2 regions of the Oceanobacillus sp. HCA-5259 genome follow, and region 1 is predicted to be linked to the other one. Evidence: riboswitches for the same ligand, from Rfam matches in the RefSeq annotation. Region 1 holds a riboswitch; the other holds the start of a gene.
The links. Region 1 has a riboswitch for lysine ahead of WKU33_RS08060 (Na+/H+ antiporter NhaC family protein). Riboswitches for the same ligand answer to the same signal wherever they lie in the genome.

Region 1 (4,684 bases):
TGCAGAACCCCGATAGCGGTGCCCCATTGTGAACTCCATAATGAGAATGGGAATCCCAGCTGTTAACAGCGCAAATAAATACGGGATGAAAAATGCACCACCACCGTTTTCATACGCTACTGCTGGAAACCGCCAAATATTCCCCAAACCAATCGCTGATCCAACTGCCGCTAAAATAAAACCAGCCCTTGTTCCCCACTCTGAACGCGCCTTCATTTTTGTACCCTCCTTTTTCACTACGATTATGAGTGCTAGTACATCATTTTTATAATATTCTTACATTTACATCCGTATTCCACCTCCATTCTTATAAAACATGATGTATTCTTATAGATATTGCGATACCTTCCTATTTAGACGTATTTTCAATTAAAAAAGCATATCCCTTTTCATATAGAAAAAGGATATGCTTTTTAACGGTCTGTAATACCCCACTGAATGAGTTTCACTTTATTAGGCTTCTCTCATTGTATTATTGCGGTGGATGATAAATCCGATAATTACAATCAATCCTAATGTAATGATTAGTGGCAGAACTATCATATCCAACACACCCATCAACAAGAATCCTAACGCCGACACACCAGCAGCAAGCAGTGCATATGGCAGCTGCGTTAAAACGTGATCAATATGATTTGCACCCGCTCCTGTTGCAGAAAGAATGGTCGTGTCAGATATCGGTGAACAATGGTCCCCAAACACGGACCCAGCTAGTACAGCTCCAAGTGTTGGAAGTAATAGTACAGGATCAATCACCATCACAACTTCAGCACCAATAGCAAGCATAATGGTAAATGTTCCCCAAGAAGTACCGGTTGCGAGTGCCATTAAACCGGAAATAATAAAGAACAACACAGGTAAGTACATCGAACTAACATTTGCTCCATGAAGCAACTCTGCTAAATATGTTCCCGTTTCAAGGGATGAAATAATCGATCCGATCATCCATGCGAGTATTAGTATATAAATCGCAGGCAACATCGATTTCATTCCTTGGACAAAAATATTCCCGATGTTTGCTTTTGGCGGATCATGCATCACATGTAGAATAAGTCCAAGCAAGACCGCAATTGCTCCCCCAATCAAGAGAGACAGATTCACGTCAGTATTAGCAAACATAGAAAGGATGGTTACCTTACCTTCTGTTGCGATTGCACCTGTAATTAGCATCATTGATACAGTCGCTACGACAAGCACAACAATGGGTAAAATCAAATGATAGACTTTTCCTTTTGGATGGGCCTCAACCGTATCACCTAAGTCACCAGGGACCTTACTATTAGTTGGATCGATCAATTCACCTGTTTTCATTGCGCGCTTCTCATGTACCCGCATCTTTCCGATATCCATTTTCAAATAAGAAACAAGGAACACAAGTAAGATTGCTGACAAGGCGTATAAATTCATTGGAATCATTTTAATGAAAGCTTCCATTGGCTGAATACCCGTGATACCATTTGCTACAAAAATGGAGCTTAACAATCCAATAATAAATGCACCCCAACTGGAGATTGGCGAAAGCACAGTCATTGGAGCAGCAGTAGAGTCAATCAAATAGGCCAATTTCGCACGGGATATGTTGTGCCGATCTGTTACCGGCCTGGCAATTTGTCCAACTGCTAAACTGGCAAAGTAATCATCGATAAAAATAATAACACCGAGAACTCCTGTCATTAACTTTGCACCTGTACGAGTCTTTACATGTTTTAACATCCATTCTCCAAACGCCCGACTACCACCGGATCCTTGAAGAAAGGCCGTCATAATTCCCAATAAGAGCAGGAATGCAAGTAAGAATAGATTATCAACGTTAAGGGAACCATCTACCACAAATATTTCATAGAATACGAGCCATACTTCCTGCAAGGAATCTAGTATGTTGAATTCATGTATGAAAAAAGCACCCAAAACAATTCCTGCCCCTAAAGAAAGCAGAATCCGTTTCGTGACAATGACGAGCACGAGCATTACAAGTGCAGGAATAAGGGAATAAAAAGTACCTACCATTTCGTCTTTCCTCCATTTTAAAAATTTCATAGCATAGAGTACAAGTTGAACGAATGGAAGGTACATATTCACATAAAAAAACAATGATAGAAAATAACCCATCATTGTTTCTTTAACAATATACGTTATCCTCCATTTCGATCAGTAGTTCTCCATGCAATGTATTAGCATGACAGTATGCCCCTTATTCAAAGACATACCAGCAAATAATAAGTTGACGCTTATTACGCTTCGGCAAACAATCCTTTCACTAACATTCAACGTTGTCATTCTCCTGTTGGCTACTCATATTACTCGCACCTCTACCTCACCGATCAAAAAGGCGACTATTCAATTCTGAACCTACTATACTAGATTATTCCGCATTCTGCAAGTCCCGGCCGATTTCATTCCTTGGGACGGCAATCGATGGACCGGAATTGCCTCCATAAAAATCAGGTACATCTCCAAGTATTGCACCCCCATCAATATAGATTTCTGCAGTTACTGTCGTCACTTCCGAAGTGAATGGAATAATGACTTGTACATCTGCTTCCACATCCAAATAAAAGGAAATCCATACCCCGTTAATACCGAACTCTGTCTGTTCCCTTGTAATATTGGTTCGCACTGTGCCAATCACTTCCAAATTAATCGGTACTTTCGGTCCGAGATTGGCTAAAACGGTGTTCCCTGTAACTTGCCCTAAAGGGATTTCTACTAGGGTAGGATCATCATTAATACGATCCGTTGCCCCTTCCTCATACGGGAAAGGCTCTTCATCATCATGGAAGATCGGATCTCCCCGATTTAAACGGTGAAAGTATTCCTCTACCCGATTGGTTGCATTCCGAGTTATTTCACTCATAGCTGCTGGATCCACGGAATAAGCGGCAACATTTCCATTATTATCATATGTAATATTCGCTATATCTGAAAAATTATAGTCCTCCGTGAAACTAACTGCACGATTAATCGCCCGGGTAGCGAATTCATTCGTCTTTTCCGTTGCAATCTCCATTAACGTTGGCTTAATTCCCTTATCGATAACCATAATGCTCACAAGAATCGATATCGTAAAGATAATGACTGTAAGTATCAATATGATTTGCGCTGGAGGTGAGCCAAATTTTCTAGGGATACGTCTCTTCCGCATGTAAAAACCCCCTCACATCATGCTTATGCAACGATGCAAGGGGTTAGACGTGCTAAACTTATGAAATAAGAAGAAGAGCCTCCCTTCCCGTCATTCCTTCTCTCCAGCCGTATTCTTTCGATGCATCCGTAATTTTCTCGAGTGGAGCAGCGAGTAATTGGTCAATCGTCCGCACGCCTATCGCTCTCCCTGCAATTACCTCCCTTTCCCGCAACTTCGGAATCTCATTGAAAATATCCACATCCAGTGCAGCACACATAATATAGCCGACTTCGTTTGAAACCGTGAGTAATGTCGTCTTTGGCAGTTCGACACTTACTGCTGTGAACTGCATCCCTTCAATTTCAATTGGATTAACAGTAATCATCTCCGGATGCCTCCTTTAGTTACATAATAAAGTATGCAAAAGCAGGCTCCTCTGTCACAATCGGCATCTTAAGGCTGCGGTGTTTTATTTCTTAACGTATCGAGTAATAAATCCCTTAAAAATTCAGGTAGGAAATATTGTTTCATTTCTGATTTGGCAATTTCAGGGAGAAGGCGACCGAAAGTAAATGTATCGGCAGTAGCAATGCGATATGTTTTCTGCTTTTCCACAGCTGAACCATCACAGAACGTTACCCCAGTCACTGCTTCCGTTCCGTTCGCCCGTAGTGTCGTAGATATGGATAACCCAGCAAAAAGCATTCTGCCAATGACTTTCCCGCGGAAACCGAATCCTTTCAATTGAATCTCCATGAAATCTTTCTTCAAGGAAGCACGGATCACTTCAATCAATTCATCTCCCCTCAAATGCACGACAACTGGGTTGATCGGATGCGGACAAATCCGGTGGATATCACCGTAAGTGACCATTCCTTTTGGCAAGCCGTCAAGCAGAAGTCCAGCATTCAACAAAGATGCATCAGCATCCGTCCATTTCCGTACTGTTTCCGTCAAATCTTGCATCATCGGCACATCGCTAAACCAGTCCGCTTGAAACCCTTCTTCTAGATAAACAACTTCTGTTCCCAATATTCCAGAAGCTTCTTTTTCCAATTCAGTAAGCAGCCCTCTCGTATCTTCATCTTCGGGATAGCTTGATACATCTGTTGTATAAGCCTCTTTATGGATGAGCTCCTTTTTATCATGATCATATGTTAAGATAACTTCGCCAACATACATACAATGCTTGCCAGCAGCAGTGAGAAGACTGTTGTTCACATATTCACCGGTCCGCAACAGATGGTGAGTATGCCCTCCAATAATAACGTCGATATCCGGGAATTTCCGCGCAATCGCTTCATCTTCACTAATTCCTAAATGGGATAGAAGAATGATAATATCCGCTTCTTTCTTTAAAGAGGCCAGCTGTTTTTCCAACTCTTCAAAGGGGGAAGTTAGGTACCAGCCGAGTAGCCCGTAAAAAGCATTGAACGGAGCAGTAAGCCCGATCATTCCGATCCGTACTCCCGATTCCGTCTGGATAATTCGAGTATCGTGCAGCCATGCAGGTGGATTATGTTCTTTATGCTTCAAGTTCGCACAGACAACTTCAAATTC
Region 2 (4,684 bases), on a different contig from region 1:
CTGTCCAAATTGCGGGCAGAAAACAGATGGAGCAAACTTCTGCTCGAACTGTGGTCAAAAATTGTAATAGAAAAGGTCGGCACCAAGATGCCGACCTTTTCTTTGTTTTTTTATATAGGAGCACTTGTTATTACTGAATCGTTACTTTCACCGTGCGTACGCCCCAGCTTGTTGCTTGCTTTTGCGTTGGGACGAATACATCTATTTTATTTCCACGAATTGCGCTTCCTGTATCTCCTGCAATCGCATGGCCGTATCCTTCCACATGAACGATACTTCCAAGTGGAATGACACTTGGATCAACTGCGATTACCTTCGCATTTGGATTCGCCTTTAAATCGATTCCTGTACTTGTTACACCAGAACAGCCGTTACAGTCTGCTGTATAAGCGGTAGATGTAACTGTGAATGACTTATTATCAGATTCGCTTGGCTTTGGCGTTGGTTTCGATTCCGGTTTATTTACAGCCGGTTCTTCCTTTTTCACCTGAACCGGTTTGCTTTCTTTCTGTTCCTCTTTTTTCTCTACTGATTTCGTTTTAACCACTGCAGCTTGGGCTTGTTCTTCCTGTTTCGCTTTCTCAGCAGCTGCTAGTTTAATCTCTTCTTGGCGCTCACGTTCTGCCGCTTCTGCTGCAGCAATTTCTTTTTTCACTGTATCTTCCATTGTTTTTAAACGTGTATCTTCCCCTTCTAATTGCTCGACATAAGCAACTAGTTCCTGGCGCTTATCATTTAAAGACGCTTTAACCGTCTCTTGTTGCTGCTTTTCCTGTTCAATCTGTGCACGTTCTGCTTCTTGCGCTTCATGCATTTGGTCTAAATCATTCAGCTTTTCAAGTGTTGAGTGCTGATGCGCTTCGACAAGTTCCATATCAGCTTCAAGCTGTTCCATCAACATCGCATCCGAATCCATTACTTGATTGACTGCAGTTACGCGGCTAATGAAGTCTCCAAAGCTCTGGGAGTCAAAGATCACTTCAATATAATTAATTAGCCCGCCTGATTTCTGGTAGGATGATGCTCTTGTTTTCAACAAGTCAAAGCGTTCTTCAATACTTGCATTCAATCGATCGATTTCTGCTTGGAGGGTGTAAATCTCTTCTTTCGTAGTTTCAATCTCATATGTAATTTCCTCCACTTTTGCCTCTTTCTCTTGTAGAAGGTCATCTAACCGATTGACTTCCTCGTTCAATGCTTTCATATCGTCATAAAGTTCATTGATTTTCTGTTCCCCAGCTGATAAGTTGTTCTGGATTTCTTTTCTCTCTTGTTGGATCTCCTCTAAATCACCCTTGCCACTTGCATGGACTTGTAAATGAAAGGTGCCTTGGATAAATAATAGAGAAGCTATCAAGGTGACGATTGTTATCTTTTTCCTCAACCTTTTTCCCCCATTTCCATAGATTTCTAATTCGCAATCTATGGTTGCAGTATAACATCCAATCGTAACAAAAAGATTATGCTTAGATTACAATTAGATTTCAGGAGAAATTTACATTGAAACAAAGACGGAAACGCCCTTGCAGGTTAAGAACGCGATTCGTTACGCGGGAGCCTGGTACTGCGATTACTCGTCCCTCCGTAGAAGGTTTGCCACTAAGCTAGCACATCTAGTAGTCGCAGCAACGTACAAACTGTTACTCTCGGGCTAGTGCTAACAATTTCAGTTATCCTCAGCATCTTCATTTTACAAGGAACCTTAATAATTCCCTAAAGTTAAAAAGCTAAGGAAAAATAAATTCTCCTTAGCTTTAACATATTTCTATTAATTTTCTACAGTATTTGTTTGGAAGTTTGCTAGGGTTTGCGTGAGATTTGCTTTTTCTACATCTGATAATGGGATGAGTGGTAAGCGGACACTTCCAACGGGTACGTTGATTTCATTCAATGCTTCTTTTACTGGTGATGGGCTTGGAGCCTGGAATAAGGCTTTTACAACCGGCACGATGCGACGGTGGATTCCAGCAGCTTCTGTAACGTTACCATCAAGGAAGTTTTGGACCATCGCTCGCATATCTTTCCCAATCACATGAGCTGCGACCGATACAACGCCCGTTCCACCAATAGAAAGAATTGGTAACGTCATGCCGTCATCCCCGCTATATACACTGAAGTCATCTCCAGTTTCTTCAATGATCTGAGATACTGCATCAAGATCTCCGCTCGCTTCTTTTACAGAGACGATGTTATCAACTTGGGACAAGCGGATAATCGTTTCAGGAGTCATGTTGACAGAAGATCTTCCTGGAATATTGTAAAGCATGACTGGTAAAGATGTGGACGCTGCAATTTGGCTGAAATGTTGATATAATCCCTCTTGAGAAGGTTTATTATAATATGGTACGACAAGCATAATTCCATCAATGCCAATCGATTCAACTTCTCTTGTCAGTTCAATGGAGGCTCTCGTATTATTCGAGCCTGTTCCGGCAAGCACCGGTACTTTGCCATTTACTTCTTTCACTACATATTTAAATAGTTCAACCTTTTCTCTCGTCGTTAATGTCGGTGATTCACCGGTTGTCCCGGCCACAACTAAACCATCAGTTCCTGTATCGAGTAAATGTTCAATTAGCTTTGACGTTCTACCATAATCTACTTCTCCGTGTTTATCAAAAGGTGTCACCATTGCTGTTAGTAATCTACCAAAATACATTTATTTCACATCCCTTTCTTTTTTACCATCAATAAAAGCAAAAAAGCAATAACGGTTTGGGCCGCTATTGCTTTTCGAACGATGGATTGTTCTTTCGCTTGATAGCTCCCCATATAGTTGCCTATATGACAGATCTATACCTATTCGATATAGACCCAGCATCCGGAATTAATGAGCTTCCTTCTGCTTCGGCAATTCCCCCTTTCCATATGGTTCACTGGGTCTCATTCACCCTCCACATATGTACTAATGGTCACTGCAACCTCTATCCTTACTTTATCGTTTATAAAATAAGAGATATTTAATTGTTTTCACTACTATAACAAAGACTGTAAGAAATAACAAGTAACAGCAGCTCTTTACTGCTATATTTATGTTATTTGCACCCTAACCGTGCATCTTTTATACAGGAAAACATCATCTAGTCGTTTTTTCCTTACTGAGTATTAGTTGAATAAATTGGGCCGTTACTGGCTGTTGAATCTCTCACTTAGGATTTGCAATTATTCTGATGTTACAATGGGAATTTTATAACCAATTACTCTAGGATAGGATTCGTTCACCAAATAATGATCCAATTAAGTCAACTGCCAATGTCCCCGTTTTATTTCGCTCATCAAGAATTGGATTGACCTCTACAAATTCAGCGGATGTAATTTTACCAGTTTCCGCAAGCATCTCCATGGCAAGATGAGCTTCACGGAACGTTACCCCGCCTGGAACTGGAGTGCCGACACCCGGTGCGTCCAAGGGATCTATTGCATCGAGATCAAAGGAAAGATGCACCCCGTCTACCCCCTGCTCTTCAAAATATTGATTCGTATCTTCAATAATCTGAGGCATGCCGATTCGATCAATTTCATGCATCGTGTACACTTTGATTCCTTTTTCTTTAATAAAATCTTTTTCACCAGGATCTAGGTCACGCGCACCGATGATAATAATATTTTCTGGTTTTACTTTTGGAGAATATCCACCAATTTCAGTGAGACTTTCTTCGCCATAGCCTAACGATGCAGCAAGTGGCATACCATGGATATTTCCGGATGGAGACGTCTCAGGAGTATTCAGATCTCCGTGGGCGTCATACCATATAAGGCCAAGATTTTTATAAGATTTAGCTACCCCTGCTAATGTACCAATAGCCATACTATGGTCACCGCCTAAAATAAGCGGAAAAGAATCCTTTTGTATAACTTCTTCAATCTGGATCATTAACTGTTCACTTGCTTTATAGACCGCTTCCAAGTTTCTGATTCCAGTTTTCGGATCTGTCTTTAGTTTATCTCTACCAATCTGGATATCTCCTAAATCTTTAACGGTGTATCCCCTATTCTCAAGCCTTTCTATGATACCGGCATAGCGAATTGCACTGGGGCCCATATCGACTCCGCGCCGTAATTGACCAAGATCGATCGGCATTCCGATAATTGATATATTTCTCATGTGAAAAACCTCCAGTTGCCTTTTAAATATGTAACAAAAGCTCGTATATCTCTATATATATTTTCAAAATAGAACTGGAACATAACCAGTCACACATTCGTTATGTTCCAGCCTAGTGAAAATTTCTCTATTTACTTAATACGTTATGAATGCGTTCTAGTGCCCAATCTAGGTTTTCTTTGGTGATTATTAATGGCGGTGCGAAACGAATTGTATTCTCGTGGGTCTCTTTACAGAGAATTCCCTCTTCTTTTAGTGTCTCACAGAACCCCCGGACTGGGTGGTTAAACTCGACACCGATAAAGAGTCCTCGCGCCCGCACTTCCACTAAATCCGGATTATCGATTTTTCGTAATTCTTCAGCGAAATATTTACCGAGCCGAAGAGAGTTCGTTACAAGATCCTCTTCCTCGATGACATCAATCGAAGCAATAGAAACCGCACAAGCAAGTGGATTACCACCAAATGTGGAACCGTGGGATCCAGGCGTAAATACATCCATGATTTCTTTGTTCGCAGCAATCGCAGAGACTGGCATAACACCACCGCCAAGCGCTTTACCCATGACATAAATATCCG

Region 2: it holds a riboswitch for lysine, as region 1 does, so the genes downstream of both, dapA (4-hydroxy-tetrahydrodipicolinate synthase) here and WKU33_RS08060 (Na+/H+ antiporter NhaC family protein) in region 1, are expected to answer to the same signal.

The regions. Positions count from the first base shown of each region.
Region 1 covers NZ_JBBKBV010000010.1:67,899-72,582, forward strand. The annotation lists gene WKU33_RS08055 (sodium-dependent transporter) at 1-216, opposite strand, end outside; gene WKU33_RS08060 (Na+/H+ antiporter NhaC family protein) at 454-2,007, opposite strand; lysine riboswitch at 2,145-2,320, opposite strand; gene yunB (sporulation protein YunB) at 2,363-3,142, opposite strand; gene WKU33_RS08070 (YunC family protein) at 3,201-3,509, opposite strand; gene WKU33_RS08075 (bifunctional metallophosphatase/5'-nucleotidase) at 3,578-4,684, opposite strand, start outside.
Region 2 covers NZ_JBBKBV010000004.1:11,322-16,005, reverse strand. The annotation lists gene WKU33_RS03495 (SPFH domain-containing protein) at 1-67, shown strand, start outside; gene WKU33_RS03490 (PcsB-like coiled-coil domain-containing protein) at 131-1,384, opposite strand; gene dapA (4-hydroxy-tetrahydrodipicolinate synthase) at 1,769-2,659, opposite strand; lysine riboswitch at 2,754-2,935, opposite strand; gene rocF (arginase) at 3,203-4,105, opposite strand; gene WKU33_RS03475 (ornithine--oxo-acid transaminase) at 4,233-4,684, opposite strand, start outside.